DNA from 3 places in the Neobacillus solisequens genome. Region 1 is predicted to be linked to each of the others. Evidence: predicted binding sites of a transcription regulator. Region 1 holds the regulator's gene; each other region holds the start of a gene.
The links. Region 1 encodes Rex, which represses fermentation and respiration genes when NADH is low (regulators of the CRP and FNR family bind a similar motif). Its sites were predicted from a motif close to TTGTGAAATATTTCACAA; they were not measured.
Positions count from the first base shown of each region.

Region 1 (6,230 bases):
GGATTGTGCACCGAGGATGGAAATGTAAAGCATAAGGACAAGCTTAGTTAGAATGATCCAGAATTCCATGCTACTCCACTTTCCCCGTGATATAGTAAATGGCAATTTGGGTTCGATGTTCAAGGCCAGTTTTGCCTAATATAGAAGTAATGTAGTTCGCTACGGTACCTTCTGAAATAAACAGCTGTTTGGAGATTTCCCGATTGGAAAATCCTTTGGCTATGAGCGACATGATGTCCTGTTCACGTTCAGTAAATAGCTTTTTATCAATCTTCGTTTCTGTTTCTCTCGTCCCGACTAGGTTCGCCTTAATTTTTTCTAAAATAACGTCCTGAAGAATACTATTCCCGTTAAATACACTTTTGATGGCATCGCGAATCCGTTCCGGTTCGTTATTTTTCAATAAGTAACCCTTCGCTCCGTTTTTTACGGCATCCAGAATATATTCATCATCATCAAATGTAGTTAATATGATGGGCTTTGTAGCAGTGTTCTGCGTTATTAGTTTTGTCGCTTCTACGCCGTTCATGTTGGGCATACGCACATCCAATAAAGCAATATCAACGGAGTGTTTTTGACAGTAATCGAGGGCTTCCTGACCGTCACCGACTGTGTCTAATACTTCAAATTCGTCATATGTACTGAGAATAATCTTTAATCCTTCTCTGATAAAGGAATTATCATCTGCTATCAAGACCTTAATCTTTGGGACTTGTGTCATGTATTCCCCTCCAATTTCATCAATGTCTTAATTGAAATTATAACAGTAATAAATACTGAATTGTGAATAAATAGGGGAAATTTAATCAAACGATTGATTAATCATAGTTATTACTAATTAATCGATTGATTAAAATGGTTCCTTTGTGGATAAATATTGGGAGGAGATTATTGATAGTGTGGATAAGGTTGCTATTTCTGTTGATAATGTGGATAAAACGGACTAAAACTGTGGATAATGTGGAAAAGCTTAATGAATGTAGTAAAATAAACCTAAGGTAATGTGAATAAAATTGTGGAAAAAGTTCTTTGTTTAGTGGATAACCTTTTTTATGTAAAAAAACCGGGCTAATGGAGCCCGGTTTTATTCATTCAGCCAGTTTTGCCCATTCTTCTAGTAAAAGGTCAAGCTCGGCTTTAGCCTGTTCATTTTTTTGCGTAATTTCTAATACCTTTTCATGATCCTGAAAGACCTCAGGTTCACATAATAACTGCTCGTACTCTTGGATGGCTTCTTCAATTTCTTCAATACGAAGTTCGATTTCTTCCAACTTCCGTTTCCGCTGCCGTTCCAGCTTTTTTGACTCTTTATCTTGATGGTACGTATTCTTTTCCACCATCTCAGTCTTGGGTTGCTTTTTCTGTGATTCAGCAAGGGCTAATGCTGCCAGTTCCTCCTGCTCGAGTTTCTTTTCGACATAATAATCATAGTCTCCAAGATACTCAGTGCTGCTTGTTTTGCTGAGCTCTAACACCTTAGTGGCAATACGGTTAATAAAGTACCGGTCATGGGAGACGAACAGAATCGTTCCCGGATAGTCAACTAGTGCATTTTCGAGTACTTCTTTACTATCAAGGTCCAAGTGGTTGGTCGGCTCGTCCAGGATTAACAAGTTGGCCTTTTCAAGCATTAGCTTTGCCAGCGCAAGCCGGGCCTTTTCACCACCGCTTAAGGAGGAGACTGTTTTAAGGACATCATCTCCGGAGAACAGGAAGTTACCCAGTACTGTCCTAATTTCCTTTTCAGGTTTAAGAGGATAGTCATCCCAGAGTTCATTTAGGACACGCTTATTGGACTTTAAGTTGGCTTGTTCTTGGTCATAATATCCAATAGTAAGATTGGTACCGTAGTTAATCGTTCCTCCAAGCGATGGAAGTTTTTTAATAATCGTCTTTAACATGGTGGACTTGCCAATCCCGTTTGGGCCTACAAGTGCAATACTTTCTCCCCTAAAAACTCGAAAAGTGATATTCTCTGAAACTTTCTCACCCTCATAGCCAATTGCCAGGGAGTCCACCATCAGTACGTCGTTCCCGCTTTGCTTTTCAATTTCAAATGAAAAGGATGCAGATTTTTCATCCCCGAGCGGACGGTCCATCACTTCAATTTTTTCAAGTTTTTTGCGGCGGCTCTGTGCCCGTTTGGTTGTGGACGCCCTTGCCAGGTTCCGTTGAATGAAATCTTGCAGGGATGCAATTTCCTGCTGTTGTTTTTCATAAAGCTTCAGATCGCGTTCATAATTGGCAGCCTTTTGCTCCAGATAGTAACTATAATTGCCTGTAAACCGCTGAATTTGGTTTCGGGAAAGTTCATAGACCTGGGTAACGACTTTGTCCAAGAAATAGCGGTCATGGGAGACAATCAGAATGGCTCCGCTATAGCCTTGTAAGTATTGTTCCAGCCAAGACAATGTTTCAATATCAAGATGGTTGGTCGGCTCGTCCAGGATTAAAATGTCTGGTTTTGTTAATAAAAGTTTACCAAGGGCTAGGCGGGTTTTTTGACCGCCGCTCAGACTGGAAATTGAAACGGCAGAATCCTGAAAATTTAAACCGTTAAGGACAGACCGAATATCTGCTTCGTACTGATAGCCTCCTTGTTCCTTAAAGGTGACCTGGAGCTGATCATATTCCTTTAAAATCCGCTCATATTTGGTTGGGTTATTAAAGACTTCAGGATCAGCCATTTGCGCTTCAAGTCTTCGCAAAGCCTTTTCTTGCTGCTGAAGATGTTCAAAGACGGTTAACATTTCATCCCAAATGGACAGACTTGATTCCAACCCGGTATTTTGCGCTAAGTATCCGATCGAGACACCCTTTGGCTTGATAATTTCTCCACCGTCATGGGAAAGATGCCCTGCGATAATTTTTAGAAGGGTGGATTTTCCAGCACCATTACGACCTACAAGGGCAACACGGTCCCTCGTTTGTAATTCAAGCTTAATATTGGATAAAATAAGGTCAGCACCAAAGTATTTTTGTAATTGATTAACTTGTAATAAAATCATATTTTTTCACCTCTATTACCTAGGAATAGTGTACCGTATTCCTGAAATAACGGCAATAAAGCAGGATATTGTACGTTTTGGAAAAAAATATCACCATTCGCTCAAACTTTCACACACAGAGACGGTAAAATATAGTATCATTTTTTTTGGAGGACTATACTATGGCAGAGTTTACGCATTTTAATGAAGAAGGCAGAGCAAAGATGGTGGATGTAAGCGATAAGCCGGAAACGGCGAGAACAGCGCTTGCGCATTCTAGCATTACTGTGAGTAAAGAAATTTATGAAAAAATCACTAATGAGGAAATGAAAAAAGGCGATGTCTTAGCAGTTGCCCAAGTGGCAGCAGTGATGGCAGCGAAAAGGACATGGGAAATCATCCCGATGTGCCACCCGATTCCATTAACTGGTATAAATGTTACTTTCTCCTGGGAAAGCGATAACGATCAGTATACATTGCAAATTCAGGCAACAGTTAAGACTAAAGGGCAGACAGGTGTTGAAATGGAAGCGCTAACAGCGGCGTCTGTTTGTGCATTAACGGTATATGATATGTGTAAAGCAGTGGATAAGGGTATGGTAATCGGCCCTACCTACTTAATGGAGAAATCCGGCGGCAAAAATGGCGATTTTAGACGACTTGATCGAATATAAACAAAATGATTAGCGGGGTGAAGGAGTAATATGTCGAATGAAACAATGAAAATCCCACAAGCAACAGCAAAGCGATTACCCTTATATTATCGATTTTTACAAAACTTGCATTCTTCCGGAAAGCAACGAGTATCATCAGCCGAATTAAGCGAGGCAGTAAAAGTAGACTCCGCAACAATTCGCAGGGACTTTTCCTATTTTGGAGCCCTTGGTAAAAAGGGTTACGGCTATAATGTCAATTATCTATTGTCCTTTTTCCGAAAAACCTTGGATCAAGACGAATTAACGAAGGTTGCCTTAATTGGGGTAGGGAATTTGGGCACAGCCTTTTTACATTATAATTTTTTAAAAAATAACAATACGAAAATTCAGTGCGCGTTTGATGTTTCACCCGATAAAATTGGCACTTCCATCGGCGATGTTCCGGTTCTGTCCATGGATGATTTGGAAAAACATTTGGTCGAGGATGATATTTCGGTTGCGATTTTAACCGTACCTGCTCCTGTTGCTCAGATGATAACGGATCGCCTTGCGAATACAGGGGTCAGAGGTATTTTAAACTTCACCCCTGCCAGATTAAATGTTCCAGCCTCCATTCGGGTTCACCATATTGATTTAGCAGTTGAACTGCAATCATTGGTGTACTTTTTAAAGCATTATCCATCAATTGGAGAAGTAGAAGTTGAAGAATAATTTTGCCATGGGTCTTTCCATAATTGGGAGGGCCCATTTTTTTTCTAAAAAAAGGAGTAAGACAGAGACCCCTTATTAACCCGAAAAAGGGAGAGGTCCTCGAAGGGTGGGTTTTGGAAAAAGTGATGAGAGAATTCCGATAGAAATCGCAAGTACCTCCTAAAAAACATTTTGATGGGCGGTATTCCTGGATAGAGGCGGACCCATTTTAATGGTCCGGCCTTTTTTTTTTGGTAGGATACCAAAAAATTTACAAAATGATAAAACAACGCCTTTACAACGTAACAGTGTTATGTTACATTAATGTCATCGGAAAGGAGTTTTTAAAAAATGAGTGAGGAGTTAATTTCTAAAAAAGAGTTATTGGATTTAGCAGGAATATCATATGGGCAGTTATATCGCTGGAAGCGAAAAGACTTGATTCCCGAGGAATGGTTTATTCGCAAGTCCACTTTTACTGGTCAGGAGACTTTTTTTCCTAAAGAAAAGATCTTAAAACGCATCGAAAAAATCCAAACGATGAAGGAGAATTTATCGTTGGATGAATTGGCCAATATGTTTTCTCCAAGCGTAACAGACCTACAATTATCAGCTGAAGAACTAGTAAAACGAAACACTGTTTCGCAAACAGCGATAAATCTATATCTGGATATTGAAAAAAATGGTCCTGACTTTAATTTTTCGAGAATACTTGAAATATATGTATTAGATAAGCTATTGCAGTCCGGAGAGGTAAATCTCGAAGAGGGAAGAATGATCGTTCAGCTCCTAGTAGCTAATCGAACGACGATTAAGCAAAAAAGCGGTGAGTTAGTGATCACCCGAAAGCTAGGTGTTTCTTCGTGCCTATTAGCAATCAATGCGGAGAGTATTCATTTTGAAACGGGAACAAAGGTTGTGTCCCGCCTGCCATTGATGGGCTGCATGGAAGAACTAAAAGCCAAATTACTATAAAAGGGGAATGGAAATGGATACGCAAAAAAAGGGAGACCTTTATATAAATGGCATTGGATCATCCAATGGCGGACAATTTGACAAAGTGTTGATTAACGGCAGAGGAAGCGTCAATTCCGATATCGATTGCAATGAATTTGAATGCAATGGTTTAGGTACAGCAAAAGGGAATATTCGGGCGGAAAAGGTAATCGTGAGCGGAAAGAGCAAAATGGAGGGGGACGTGAACTCCAATGAAATCTTAGTTGAAGGGACCGCTAAAATCAACGGTAACGTAGAAGTGGAAAAGCTGCGAATCTCGGGCCAAACTTCTATAGGTGGCTGGCTTAAAGGCGAGGAAATTCAAATGAAAGGGACCCTTTCTGTTGGTGGCGATTGTGAAGCTGAAACATTTAAAGGAGAGGCTCAATTTACTATTGGCGGATTGTTAAATGCCGATGAAGTGGATATAAAAATCTTTTGGAATTGCCATGTAAAAGAAATAGGCGGGAGAACCATTAGGGTCGAGTATAAAGAGTCGCTGGTCGGAAATTTGCTGAAACCTTTTACACGCCACCAATTAGTGACGGACCTAATGGAAGGGGACAAAATTGAGGTGGAGTATACAAAGGCCAAGATCATTCGCGGGAATGACGTAAAAATTGGCCCGAATTGTCAAATCGGTTTAATCGAATATACAGGTGAACTTACCGTCGACAAGTCAGCTGAAGTCGGCGAAACAAGAAGGGTGTAATAGGAGGGGAAAAGGATGAGCAAGATAGAAAACTTAATCATCAATGGATCAGGAAGTTATAGCGGAGGCAGCTACGATAAAGTCAGTATCCGAGGTGAAGGTACCATTGTTCAGGATGTGGAATGTGCTGCTTTTCATGTATACGGTACGAGTAAGGCGGAAACAAACGTAAAGGCTGATAAGGTAAAA
Region 1 is NZ_JBKFGJ010000027.1:83,412-89,641, reverse strand. Features, by position in the region: gene ACI3K6_RS21755 (sensor histidine kinase) at 1-69, opposite strand, end outside; gene ACI3K6_RS21750 (response regulator transcription factor) at 71-721, opposite strand; gene ACI3K6_RS21745 (ABC-F family ATP-binding cassette domain-containing protein) at 1,089-3,008, opposite strand; gene moaC (cyclic pyranopterin monophosphate synthase MoaC) at 3,170-3,661, shown strand; gene ACI3K6_RS21735 (redox-sensing transcriptional repressor Rex) at 3,692-4,354, shown strand; gene ACI3K6_RS21730 (YhbD family protein) at 4,685-5,308, shown strand; gene ACI3K6_RS21725 (polymer-forming cytoskeletal protein) at 5,322-6,041, shown strand; gene ACI3K6_RS21720 (cytoplasmic protein) at 6,057-6,230, shown strand, end outside.

Region 2 (6,230 bases), on a different contig from region 1:
TGACATTCTTTAATTATCATAACAAGCCGGGGATTTGTTATATTGATCAATTCGTTTATCCAGAGACAATTGAGCAGTCAAAATATTTGAGTGATCTTTCTAATTCGATGGAGAACGATGAAAATGTGATCGAGTTGGAACTTCCTGTAGGTGATTTAGTCGTGGTAAATAATATTTTTTGGCTACATGGCCGCGCAGCCTTTGAAAAGGATCCAAATTTATACCGTGAGTTACTTCGTCAACGTGGACGATTTAATGAAAATAATCTATAAATCTCTTAATTAACTTATAGAGAATTCATTTTCTATCCCTAGGGTGGAAAATGAATTCTTTTCTTTCAACTATTAGGCATTGGAACAGTTTTTAGTAGAAAAAAAGGGGGCTTTTTTGTGTTTGATTTTGCGATTGTAGGGGGAGGTATAGTTGGCTTATCGACCGGTATGGCAATTTATACACGATTTCCTAACGCTAAAGTAGTCGTGATTGAAAAAGAATCAGCTATTGCAGAGCATCAGACAGGTCATAATAGTGGGGTCATTCATTCCGGCATCTATTACAAGCCAGGTAGTTTTAAGGCACGATTTGCCCGTCAAGGCAGCCAATCAATGAAAGAATTTTGTCAAACTCATGGAATTGAGCATGACATTTGCGGGAAGGTCATTGTTGCTACAAAGCCGGAGGAAATGCCTCTATTAGATAATTTATTTAAGAGAGGCCTTGAAAATCAACTTGATATTCAAAAAATTAGTCCGGAAGAATTAAAAGAGATTGAACCCCACGTTAATGGCTTTGGGGCTATACGTGTTCCCCAAGCTGGTATTGTCAATTATCGTCAAGTTAGTGAGAGATTTGCTGATACAATTGAAGAAAGTGGTGGAGAAATAAGGTTAAATACAAAGGTAGAAAAAATAGTCGAAGAAGTCGATCAAGTGAACATTGAAACAAACAATGGTACAATAAAGGCACGTATGGTAATCAACTGTGCCGGTCTCTTTAGTGATCGTGTTGCTTTAGCGGCAGGGTATAAAACAGATATGAAGATTCTGCCTTTTAGAGGTGAGTATTATAAATTAAAACCGGAAAAGCGGTATCTTGTAAAACATTTAATTTATCCTGTTCCAAATCCTAAATTCCCATTCTTGGGTGTTCATTTTACCCGGATGATTACTGGAGAAGTGGATGCAGGACCGAATGCAGTGCTCAGCTTTAAACGGGAAGGTTACAAAAAGACAGATTTTAATGTAAAGGATCTTGCAGAATCTCTAAGTTATAGCGGTCTTTGGAAAATGGCAGGAAAGTTTATGAAAGAAGGAATGGAAGAATACGTTCGTTCCTTTAGTAAAAAACAATTTACCAAAAGTCTTCAGGAACTAATTCCGGAGATTCAAGAAGACGATTTAATACCGGCGCCTGCTGGAGTACGCGCCCAAGCCATCAGAAATGATGGAAGTATGGTAGATGATTTCCACATAATTATGGGCAAGCGTACCATTCATGTTTGTAATGCACCATCACCAGCTGCCACAGCTTCTATTGAAATTGGAAAAGAAATCGTAAGTAGGATTCCGGAACAAACAAACTTAAAAGAAACTGCGTTAATCATTTAATTTTAATGAGAGGTTGATCAAGGATGTTTAACGGAAAAACGATTTTTATTGCCGGTCATGCTCGGTTACCGCAAGGCATGGCTGCCAAAAGCGTCTTCGAAACCTTAACGATTACTGCGGAAGTGGATACAAAATATGGAGTAATTATTCAGGCTACCTGTACCTTGGCCACTGAACACGGACGTGATTTTATCGGTGGATTGTTAAGGGGGACAAGTTTAAATGATGGAGTGGAGGATGCCGTCAAGGCAATCGAAACCTATTATCGGGGCAAAGCAACAAACGCTTTAATTGCGGCCTTAAAAGACTTGCATTTGCATTTTCAACAAATTAAGGCAGAAGGAATAACAATTGTATAAAACCAATATTTCACTTTGTATTCCAGAAATCACTTGAAAAATATTTATAAAGGTTGTTGTAATTGTCCGGAGTAAATACAACTTCAGAGGCTCTCTCTCATTTTGTTTTACTGATATTTCAAGTTTTTAAGACTTCAGACAAGATCAAACTGATTTGGCACAACTGTGTCCGAAGCTGCCATGACTTCGGACACGATCAAGCCAAATTCGGTATAACTGTGTCTGAAGTTACCCTGACTTTGGACACAATAAAGCAAAATTGTAGTAGTGGTGTCTGAAGTTCACCTGACTTCGGACACGATCAAGCAAAATTTGGTATAACTGTGTCTGAAGTTACTCTGACTTCGGACACGATCAAGCCAAATTCGGTATAACTGTGTCTGAAGTTACCCTGACTTCGGACACGATCAAGCCAAATTCGGTATAACTGTGTCTAAAGTTACCCTGACTTTGGACACAATAAAGCAAAATTGTAGTAGTGGTGTCTGAAGTTCACCTGACTTCGGACACGATCAAGCAAAATTTGGTATAACTGTGTCTGAAGTAACCCTGACTTCGGACACGATCAAGCAAAATTTGGTATAACTGTGTCTGAAGTTACCCTGACTTCGGACACGATCAAGCAAAATGTTAGTAGCAGTGTCTGAAGTTCTCCTGACTTCGGACACAATCAAGCAAAATTTGGTATAACTATGTCTGAAGTTCTCTTGACTTCGAACACGATCAAGTTAATTTGGCATAACTGTGTCCGAAGCTGCCATGACTTTGGACACAATCAAACTGAAATGTCATAACCATGACCGAAGTTACCCAGACCTCGGTTTGACAAAAAGAGATAATTATTTCGTAACCCGAAAAAATGTACACTAAAAATGGACCTTGGTTTCTAAGGTCCATTTTTAGTGCCAAAAACAACAACCTATACGATTAAAGTTAAAAGAAGCAGTGATTTCTCTGCTTCTTTTTTGTTTTCATACCTTAATCGTCCGAAAATAGTTTAAAACTTAGAACAAAGGAAATGTTAAGTAGGGTAAAACATATTTTATTAATATGAATTAGTAAAGATAAGGAGGGTTTACATGTATAAAGAAAATAGCCCCTTATTCTCGGATGAATTCCTGGATGAACTCACAAAGGATATAAATGAAAAATATGGCTGGCCTAACAAAGAAGAAAATCTGGAATCAATCCATGAAGATGAGTAAAAATAATTGTTTGCCATTTTGTTTTTCTACACTGGCTACAATAACATGTCATCTCCCTCGTGAAACCCAGGGAAAATTTCGGGATGGAGTATATGAGCTATTTTAGCCAGGCCATATAAAAGCCGAGGGGATGGCCTGCAAAAAAGCGGTTCATCTAAAATGTGAAGTTGGTTATTTTTTATCGCTGTCATCTGATCCCAGCCGGGGCGTTTCAGAATGACCTTTGGGTTAACTTTATGTTTTTGAACACCTACCCAAACGACACAGATTATATCTGGGTTGCGGAACTTAACCTCTTCCCAATCCGTCTGGTAACTTGCAACCACTTGGTCATCAAAAATATTTCTTCCACCCGCAAGCACGCTAATTTCTGTCAGCCAGTTCAGGGAGCCCGGGGTGAAGATCGGCTTTGCCCACCATTCCCAATAAAGGGTTTTTGATTCTTTAACTTGTTTGCTTAAAGATTTATACAGTTTTAAGGTACGATTAAATCTTTCAAATAATTCGTTGGCCCGTGGGTAGGTGCTTGTGGCATTGCCAACGAACAAAAGACAATTCCCCACTTCTTCTAGTGTTTGTGGATTAGGCACAATTACATATGGTATTTTACGTTTCTCTAACTCCTCGATATTTCGTTCCATACCCGGAACGGATAGGGAAGCTAAAACCAAATCAGGCTGTAGTTTCTCTACTTTATCCATATCGATGTTCAAATCTGGTCCCAACCTTGGCAATTCAGTAATTTCTTTCGGCCAATCTGAATAATCATCTACCCCTATTAATGAAGAAGTTAGCCCTAAATAGGCTATAAATTCAGTATTACTCGGACAAATGGAAATCAATTTCAATATACTTCCCCCTAATCAAATCTTCTTACTATCTATTATAATAAAAATCTCCATGTTCCCTATCAAAAAATAATGATGAATGAACACAAAATAAAATCCAATTCTGAAGTGAGAGTTAAGCCTAAAGGATCGCCATTTCCTTTGGTTTTATCATTCTAGAAAAATGTAATAATTTTAAGTAATATAATTGTTTGAGAACCCATGAACAAACTAGAGTATACTAATTCGAAGAATGAATAGTGTTTAGAACCCTTGTGAATGCAGGGTTTTTCTGAGTATTCAAGGGTATTTGAGCTCAGGGTAAATAAAATAGAGATAATATATCGATTCACAATTAAAAGCAAATGAAAAGTATAACTTTTTTCGAAATATCGAATTCTTTTTGAACATTTCGTGACAAATTTCATAAATGGGTGTCGTAATTTCAAATTTGGTATTAAAATAGTGGCGAGATGTGATTTAAATCACAAAACTAAAAATGTGATGAAATTCACAATAATATAAAATTGAAATTTTTTAATCAAAGGAAAGGGGTACTAGTATGAAAGTAAAATCGGCTTTATTATTACTTGTTCTCACTATTGCTACAGTGTTAACAGGGTGTGAGCCACTCATGGTTCTGAATCCAAAAGGGCCACAAGCTGAAAGGCAAGCCCACGACATTTTATTATCGATCGGAATCATGTCATTAGTTGTTTTGGTTGTATTTGCTATTTTGATTTACGTATTGGTAAAGTATCGTGCATCAAAGCAGAGTCCTGATTATGAACCACCTCACATCGAAGGAAATAAGTGGGTAGAGTTGCTATGTGTCGGAATTCCTGTTATTATCGTCGTTTACTTTTCAATCGTTTCTGTCCAAAGTAACTACATCGTTGAGGCAAAACCAAAACAGTATCAGGATCAGAAACCTATGGTGATTTATGCTTCTTCATCAGATTGGAAATGGCATTTTAGTTATCCGGAGCAAGATATTGAAACCGTTAACTATTTATACATTCCAACGGATCGTCCAATAGAATTTAAACTGTATTCTTACGGACCTATTACTAGCTTCTGGATTCCGCAACTGGGCGGACAAAAGTATGCCATGTCAAACATGGTAACAACCCTTCACTTAGCTGCTGATGAGCCTGGTGAAATGATGGGTCGAAACGCAAACTTCAGCGGTAAAGGAACAGCCGAAAATACATTTAATGTAACAGCCATGTCTGAGAAAGATTTTGATAAATGGGTAAAAGACGTAAAGAAAACAGCAAAACCTTTAACAGAGAAAAAATTTGATCAGTTATTAAAACCTGGTCACCTTGGACAAATGACATTTACAGGAACCCATTTAGAATTTAGTCCAGCTCCAAATCTGCATCATAGTGGATCAGAAAAGAGTCACGATGGAAAAATGGATTCTGAAATGGATATGAATATGGATATGTCAGATCACGATAAATAATAAGGTAATTTAAAAATAGTAAAAAGTTAATCTCTTGAGAGGAGTTAAAAAGAATGGATTTCTTTGATCGTTTTGCCATTCCTAATCCAAGTCTTGCCATTTACGCTTCGATGGTCGCGATCGGCCTTACGGTGGTCGCTATAATTGCGGGCCTGACTTATTTTAAAAAATGGGGATATTTATGGCGTGAATGGTTAACTACAGTGGACCATAAACGGATTGGTATAATGTATATGCTTTCTGCTTTAATCATGTTGTTCCGAGGCGGAGCTGATGCGATCATGATGCGCGCTCAGCTTGCAGTGCCTGATAATAAGATGTTAGACCCACAGCATTACAATGAAGTTTTCACCACACACGGGGTAGTCATGATTATGTTTATGGCCATGCCATTCATCTTTGCGTTTATGAACTTCGTAGTTCCATTGCAAATTGGTGCACGTGATGTGGCTTTTCCTAGATTAAACGCGTTAAGCTTCTGGCTTTTCTTCTTTGGAGCCATGCTATTTAATATCTCTTTTGTAATCGGAGGCTCACCTGATGCAGGTTGGACTTCATATTTTCCGCTAGCAGGGAATGAATTCAGCCCACACGTCGGTACCAACTATTATATGATCGCAGTTCAAATATCCGGTATTGGCTCCTTGATGACTGGTATTAATATGCTTACCACCATTTTCAAAATGAGAGCACCTGGTATGACATTGATGAAAATGCCAATGTTTACATGGGCTACGTTGGCAACAAACTTAATCGTTGTT
Region 2 is NZ_JBKFGJ010000021.1:68,423-74,652, reverse strand. Features, by position in the region: gene glaH (glutarate dioxygenase GlaH) at 1-272, shown strand, start outside; gene lhgO (L-2-hydroxyglutarate oxidase) at 390-1,607, shown strand; gene ACI3K6_RS19765 (DUF3870 domain-containing protein) at 1,631-1,966, shown strand; gene ACI3K6_RS19760 (bacitracin ABC transporter ATP-binding protein) at 3,046-3,171, shown strand; gene ACI3K6_RS19755 (cobalamin-binding protein) at 3,207-4,019, opposite strand; gene qoxA (cytochrome aa3 quinol oxidase subunit II) at 4,561-5,469, shown strand; gene qoxB (cytochrome aa3 quinol oxidase subunit I) at 5,523-6,230, shown strand, end outside.
Region 2: the regulator Rex is predicted to act here: its motif matches at 4,498-4,515, upstream of qoxA (cytochrome aa3 quinol oxidase subunit II).

Region 3 (6,230 bases), on a different contig from region 1:
GTTTCCTTTTCGGACAATTTTGGTGTCGCTTTGCTTATAAACGGCATCCTTGTTATTTGGATCCTTCGGATAGACATTGATCGTTTTAATCTTATCTGCCTTAATCATTTGGGCATAGTGAGGTTCCGGATCGACCGGCGCCGATTGAACAACCTTCATCTTTCCGCTGATATCAATCAATTGCATGGATTCTGGGTGTGAAGGTCCAACGGATAAGTAGCTGTCCTTGGCAATTTTGTTTAAGGCAACAAGCCATTTTCCATCTGGTGCCACCGTGTCGCCTTCAGCAGCCACAGAATGACCTGGAGAATATTGAACAGGAACACGGTCTAACGTTTTACCTGTTTTAGGGTCCCACTTAACAATTTCAGATGAAATAAACATCGTTGTATAAGCCATGCCTTTGTCATCAAATTGTGTATGAAGCGGTCCGAGTGCGTTTTCTGGGTTTACTTCTCTTTCCATTACTTTTTCATATTTTAAAATCGGAATACCATTGCGTTCACCAGCGAATTGTTTGTTTTCAATAGCTTTAAATGCTTTTTCAAAAGAGAATACGGTCATAGCTGGCGCAAGCTTACCGGAAGCGATAAAGTACTTGCCGTCTGGTGATACGTCAACTCCGTGCGGTGATTTCGCAACGGGAATTAAATAAATACCGCCTTTTTGTTTCTCAGGGAAAATCATTTTTTGTCCGTTTACATCTTCATATTTACCGTCCTTGACCATCTGTGCAAGCTCTTTCCAATTAAATAGCACGATGTAGTCACGGTCTGCCTGTGATGCATTGACTTCCATTGTTGTAGTAGCTTCTTCTGTATTATAAGTAGTCATAACAGCCCAGTCTTTAGAGCCCTTTTTACCTGCATCTGAAAGGTCATAGGACCAAGGTGGAAGGGCCACCTGGTAAGCGACGTTAAGTTTTACTTTTTGATTGTCGAAAGTTACCGCTGACATGACTCCGCGATACTTTGAACTGTAGTCATCTAATGATTCATATTTTTGACCTAGAGGAACAGCGAAACGGGTAGGAAGGAACATATACTCGGTATTTTCGGTAACAAAGGCTGCACAATGTGGCCCTGCAGTGTTTGGAACCTTGATAATATCTTTGGTTGTAAAGGTTTTGAGGTCAACAACCGCTGCACGGCTGTTACCGACGTCTGTTGCAAACATCCATTTCCCGTCATAATCACCGTTTGTTTCAGAGAAGGCCGGATGGTGAAGGTCACCCCATGTATAGCCGCCCATCATTTTTTTGGTCTCTTCATCAAAGCCATAACCTGTTGCGGAGTCAGGGGAGAATACCGGAATCGTTCTAATTTTCCGCATAGATGGTACACCGTAAATAAACATTTGACCGGAGTGGCCGCCGGATGCGAATAAATAATAGTCATCTTTTTTGCCAAAAGGTACATACACTTTTTCCGCATTGCTCTTGTTGCCTGCGGAAGCGACATCATGATTTGAACTTGATGAAAAGTCCGCAAAAGAAATCGTTGCTGCGACAAAGCCGGCAAGTAAACCGGATGCGATCGGAATCCATTTTTTCATTCAATACACCACCCTTATTATTTAGCCTCTGATGCTTGTTTTAATAAATCGAGGACTTGCTTGCGTTCTTCATCGGTTAGTGGATTTTTGCCGATCACTCCTGACATAACTGCTGAAGTCGGCTGTTTTAGAAATTCTTCAATGGGCTTGCCGTGTTTTCCTTCCACGTTCACATAGGCTTGTGAAAGATCCGGGCCAACAGCACCACCTTTAAGATTGAGTGCTTCTACACTGTGGCAGCCAAGGCACCCTCTTTTATTGAGAATGTTATCTTCGGCTACTGCTGAAGACGTGGCAGGCTCCGTCGAATCCTTGCTTTCCTCTTTAGTAGTTTTCTCTAATGGTGTATCTGTTTGTGCCACCTGCGACTTATTACCGGAGTCGCCCATTAAGACGCCAAATACTAGGTATCCAACCCCAAATCCTAGTAAAGCACTAATAACAAAGCTAATCATTGCTTTTTGCAATTTTGTCCCCCTCCTTTTTATTCAAATGAACACTTTTATCCTATTTGGAAAGCTCTTACAAAATTGTGATGTTGAGCACACTTTTATTCGGGCTTTTTGAACGTTTTGTGAAGTCGGTCTTGAAAGCAAGGAATAATGCCCATTTGAAAAATATGAACGTTTTGTGAAACACGTCACTACTAAATGGAATAGGAGAGTTTACAATTGATGGTAAGGGAAAAGGTAGAACTTTCCTTTTAAAAAGGTGGTGTGGGAATTGAATCAGATTTTACGAGAAGGTAATGAAATGGTTTTTCAAAAAGGTGAATTACTGAAGAAAATTGTCATATTTAAAGACTTGTCGGAGAAGTCACTTACACTTATTGAAAAACGTCTTCAAACGTTTCAGTTAAAAAAAGGGGACCACATTATGTCTGAGGATGATGTAGCGCGTGGTGTCTACTTTATACAATCAGGGTCGGTTAAACTCACAAAAGAAGATGAAAGTGGAAATGAGGTCATTGTTTGTGTGAAGCAAACAGGGGATGTTTTTGCTGAAGCCTGTTTATTTACTAATAGGAAGGAGTCATATCCGGCTACTGGAACTATGCTTGAGGATGGGACGATTTCATTTTTGGATAAGCAGGGGCTTGAGCAGGATCTCTATCAATACCCAGAATTGGCCGTCCAAATGATTCATTATATGAGTGATACTTTGAGAGAAATGACATCGCAACTACGTGATGTTGCTCTGTTAGATGTGTATGCAAAATCAGTCAAAACCCTTGAACGGCTGGGTCGTAAGTTTAATGCGGATAGCAAGCGGTGGGGAATTGAAATACCATTGACTGTGCAGGAATTTGCCACGGTTGTCGGCACCTCACGGGAGAGTGTCAGCCGGGTGTTTTCGAAGTTAAAGAAAGATAACATGATTGAATTGAAGTCACGAAAAATAATCATCTTGGATTGGTGCTTATTTTGTACCCTGCAGCATAAGGGGTATTAAAAATGAAATGGCCCTGCAGCTAAGGATGCTGCAGGGCCACTATTTTACCATTTGTATGTCCAGAATCGTTCAAAATTGATTCGGGCCATAACTTGCGGATCTTGATTTTTCAGTTTTTCTTCCATATCTTTAAACGTTAGTTCTGTCTGGGAACGGTGCGCTTTAATGGCCGCCAATTTGATATGGGCTACGTTACTAATTTCGTTGATAATGTCTGCTTCCCCAAGTTTTTCCACACAGTCATTGGAAAAAGCAACACAGTGTAATTTAGGCCGTGCGGCAGCTGGAAGTTTTCCAACAGCACGAATGACGGCTGCACCGGTAGCATCGTGGTCAGGGTGTACAGCATATCCCGGGTAAAATGTGATAATAAGTGAAGGGTTTATTTCTTGGATAATGGATAACAAGTGGTTTGCTAATTTTTCATCATCCTCAAACTCAATGGTCTTATCACGGTACCCAAGCATGCGTAAGTCCTGAATGCCTAATACATTAACAGCATCTTGTAATTCCTTTTTTCTGATTTTCGGAAGATCTTCTCTATTGGTAAATGGAGGATTCCCTAAATTTCTTCCCATTTCTCCTAATGTTAAGCAGGCGTAGGTAACTGGACTTCCGTTCTTAACGTGAGTGGCAATCGTTCCGGATACGCCAAAGGCTTCATCGTCAGGGTGTGGGAAGACAACCAGGACATGACGTTCTTTTTCCATGGTACCCTCTCCTTTCTTATTCAAATGGCGTGGTGCTGATCTCCAATGCTACCGCCAGTTTTCCAGTATAATCGTGGCCAGCAAGAAGTAAGCGACCTTGTTCATCGATTTCGTAGTGGGTAATCCCTTCAGCATAGACCCAGCCAAGGTTGATTTTTAATCCAACACGAAAAGGGCCGTTTCCGGTTATTTTCCCATGTTCATATTGGACAAGGGCATTGCGGATATAGGCTCCGGCAGAAAAGAATTTCTGATCAATATGAGATGCATACGCACCGTTTGTAGTCTCCAAATGAAGATAGACATCCTTGTTTGCAAAGTTGTTGATCGCTTCCTGAACTTTTTGGATATGAACTGACTCCATTGCGGGGCCTCCTTTCCCAATAGTATCGGTTTGGATTTATCTACAGAATAATGTTAGTTAATATTGTTACTATCATACTAAAATTAGTAAGAAAAAGCGAAATGAATGCTTGGTAATGGGGGTGAATGGTGTTTTGCAAGTAAATCTGTGTTTTTCGCAAGGAAAGTATGATTTTTACAAATAAAATACTCTCTAACGCAAGTAAGAGCTGGATGAACGCAAGTAACCGACTTAAGGGCAGAAAATTTTTAGCGTATATATAAAAAAAAGAGCCGATTTCACCGGCTCTTCTAGTCTTTCATTTATTCACCACAATCTTCGCAATACTCCGTTTTGCTGGTTCCAGCTGTGCCGCGATAGGCGCCATGCCAGGTAGGTCCAACGTATTGATTTAGACGGAATCCTTGTTGGATTGCTGCAGAAACAAATGCCTTTGAAGTTTCTACTGCTTCGAAAACCGATTTTCCTTTAGCAAGTTCAGCCGTAATCGCTGATGAGTTGGTACAACCGGCACCGTGTGTGAAGATGGTGTTGATTTTATCTGATTCAAAAACAGTGAAGTCTCTTCCATCATAAAGGAGATCAATGGATTTTTCTTCTGTTTGAAGCTTGCTGCCACCTTTGATGAGGACATTTTTTGCTCCGCGGTCGAAAATTTTAACAGCGGCATCCTTCATTTCATCCAGGGAATGAGGAGTTTTCATACCTGCAAGCTGGCCAGCTTCAAAAAGGTTTGGAGTAACAACCAAAGCGCGTGGCAATAGAAGCTCACCCATCGCATCAGCTGTTTCTGGATTCAACACTTCATCTTCGCCTTTACATACCATAACAGGGTCGATGACCACACGCTGTAATTGGTGCTCATCCATTTTTTTAGCAGCTAACTCAATGATTTCAACAGTTCCCAACATTCCAGTTTTCATGGCATCGATTCCTACTGAAAGAATCGTCTCCAATTGCTTTTCTAGAATCGCCACATCAATTGGAAACACATTATGATGCCAATGATTCTTCGGATCCATCGTCACAATACAAGTAAGCGCCGTCATTCCATAAACACCAAGCTCCTGAAACGTCTTCAAATCTGCTTGAAGTCCAGCACCTCCACTCGTATCCGAACCCGCGATCGTCATAGCTTTCCTAATCGTCATTATGTACTCCTCCTTTAACAACTAAACATCAAATAACACACCTTCCTATTATAAATCATTTAGGTTAAATTAACATTATTCAGCAATTATCGGCAAAATTCTTCCTGTGTTCATTTGATGATGACGTAATGGCTACACAGTGGGTGATACAAAGGGTGACAGGCACCACTCGTGGACAAAACCCCATTTTGTCCACCCCAGACGGACACTTAGTAAGGATTGAGAGAGTGATGACAAATAGGTGATTAAGACATTGTTTTTAAGTTGTTCATGGTAATTTGTGATAAATATTACTTACACTTCGTAAGTGAGAAATTACGATTATGGTAAGAAATCATGCACCGCTCACGCTGCCTAGCCCATTGGCATGCCAAACGGGCCGAATGCTCCCATTGTGGCAATGACAATCATGAAAAATTTCATTATAGTAAGATTGAAGGGGATGCCGTCTTACAAATACAGGTTTGCGATGAGTGGAATGGCTATATTAAAATGATTGATACTAGACAATACATTGAAAAACCATCCGCGGCTATGTTTGATTTAAAGTCCAACCATTTGGATGTGGCCCAAGAAAATGGATATTAAACAGTAAACGAGAAAAAATTGCTCAATTAAGAGGTGCTTATGAAAGCAGCAGCAATAATATTATCTGGTGGTCAATCTAGCAGAATGGGGACAAATAAAGCCTTATTACCCATAAACGAAAAAACAAATATCGAAAGAATTCGAGATAGCATGGGTACTCACTTTGACGATCTGGTTCTCGTAACAAACGATCCTAAGGCTTATGAATTTTTAGGAATTAAAATGACTGAGGATCATTACCCGGGGATGGGGCCGCTTGCTGGGCTGCATGCTGGCTTACTGGCTTCAGAATATGATGTCAATCTGATGGTTGCCTGTGATATGCCCTTTGTTTCAGGTGAACTTGCTCGGGAACTTGTCTGCATGATTGGTGAGTATGATGCCGTCATACCCGTCATTAACGGGATACAG
Region 3 is NZ_JBKFGJ010000006.1:171,122-177,351, reverse strand. Features, by position in the region: gene nosZ (Sec-dependent nitrous-oxide reductase) at 1-1,554, opposite strand, end outside; gene ACI3K6_RS08395 (cytochrome C) at 1,572-2,021, opposite strand; gene ACI3K6_RS08390 (Crp/Fnr family transcriptional regulator) at 2,278-3,006, shown strand; gene bshB2 (bacillithiol biosynthesis deacetylase BshB2) at 3,051-3,716, opposite strand; gene ACI3K6_RS08380 (YojF family protein) at 3,733-4,080, opposite strand; gene pdxK (pyridoxine/pyridoxal/pyridoxamine kinase) at 4,383-5,231, opposite strand; gene ACI3K6_RS08370 (hypothetical protein) at 5,568-5,819, shown strand; gene mobA (molybdenum cofactor guanylyltransferase) at 5,859-6,230, shown strand, end outside.
Region 3: the regulator Rex is predicted to act here: its motif matches at 2,183-2,200, upstream of ACI3K6_RS08395 (cytochrome C).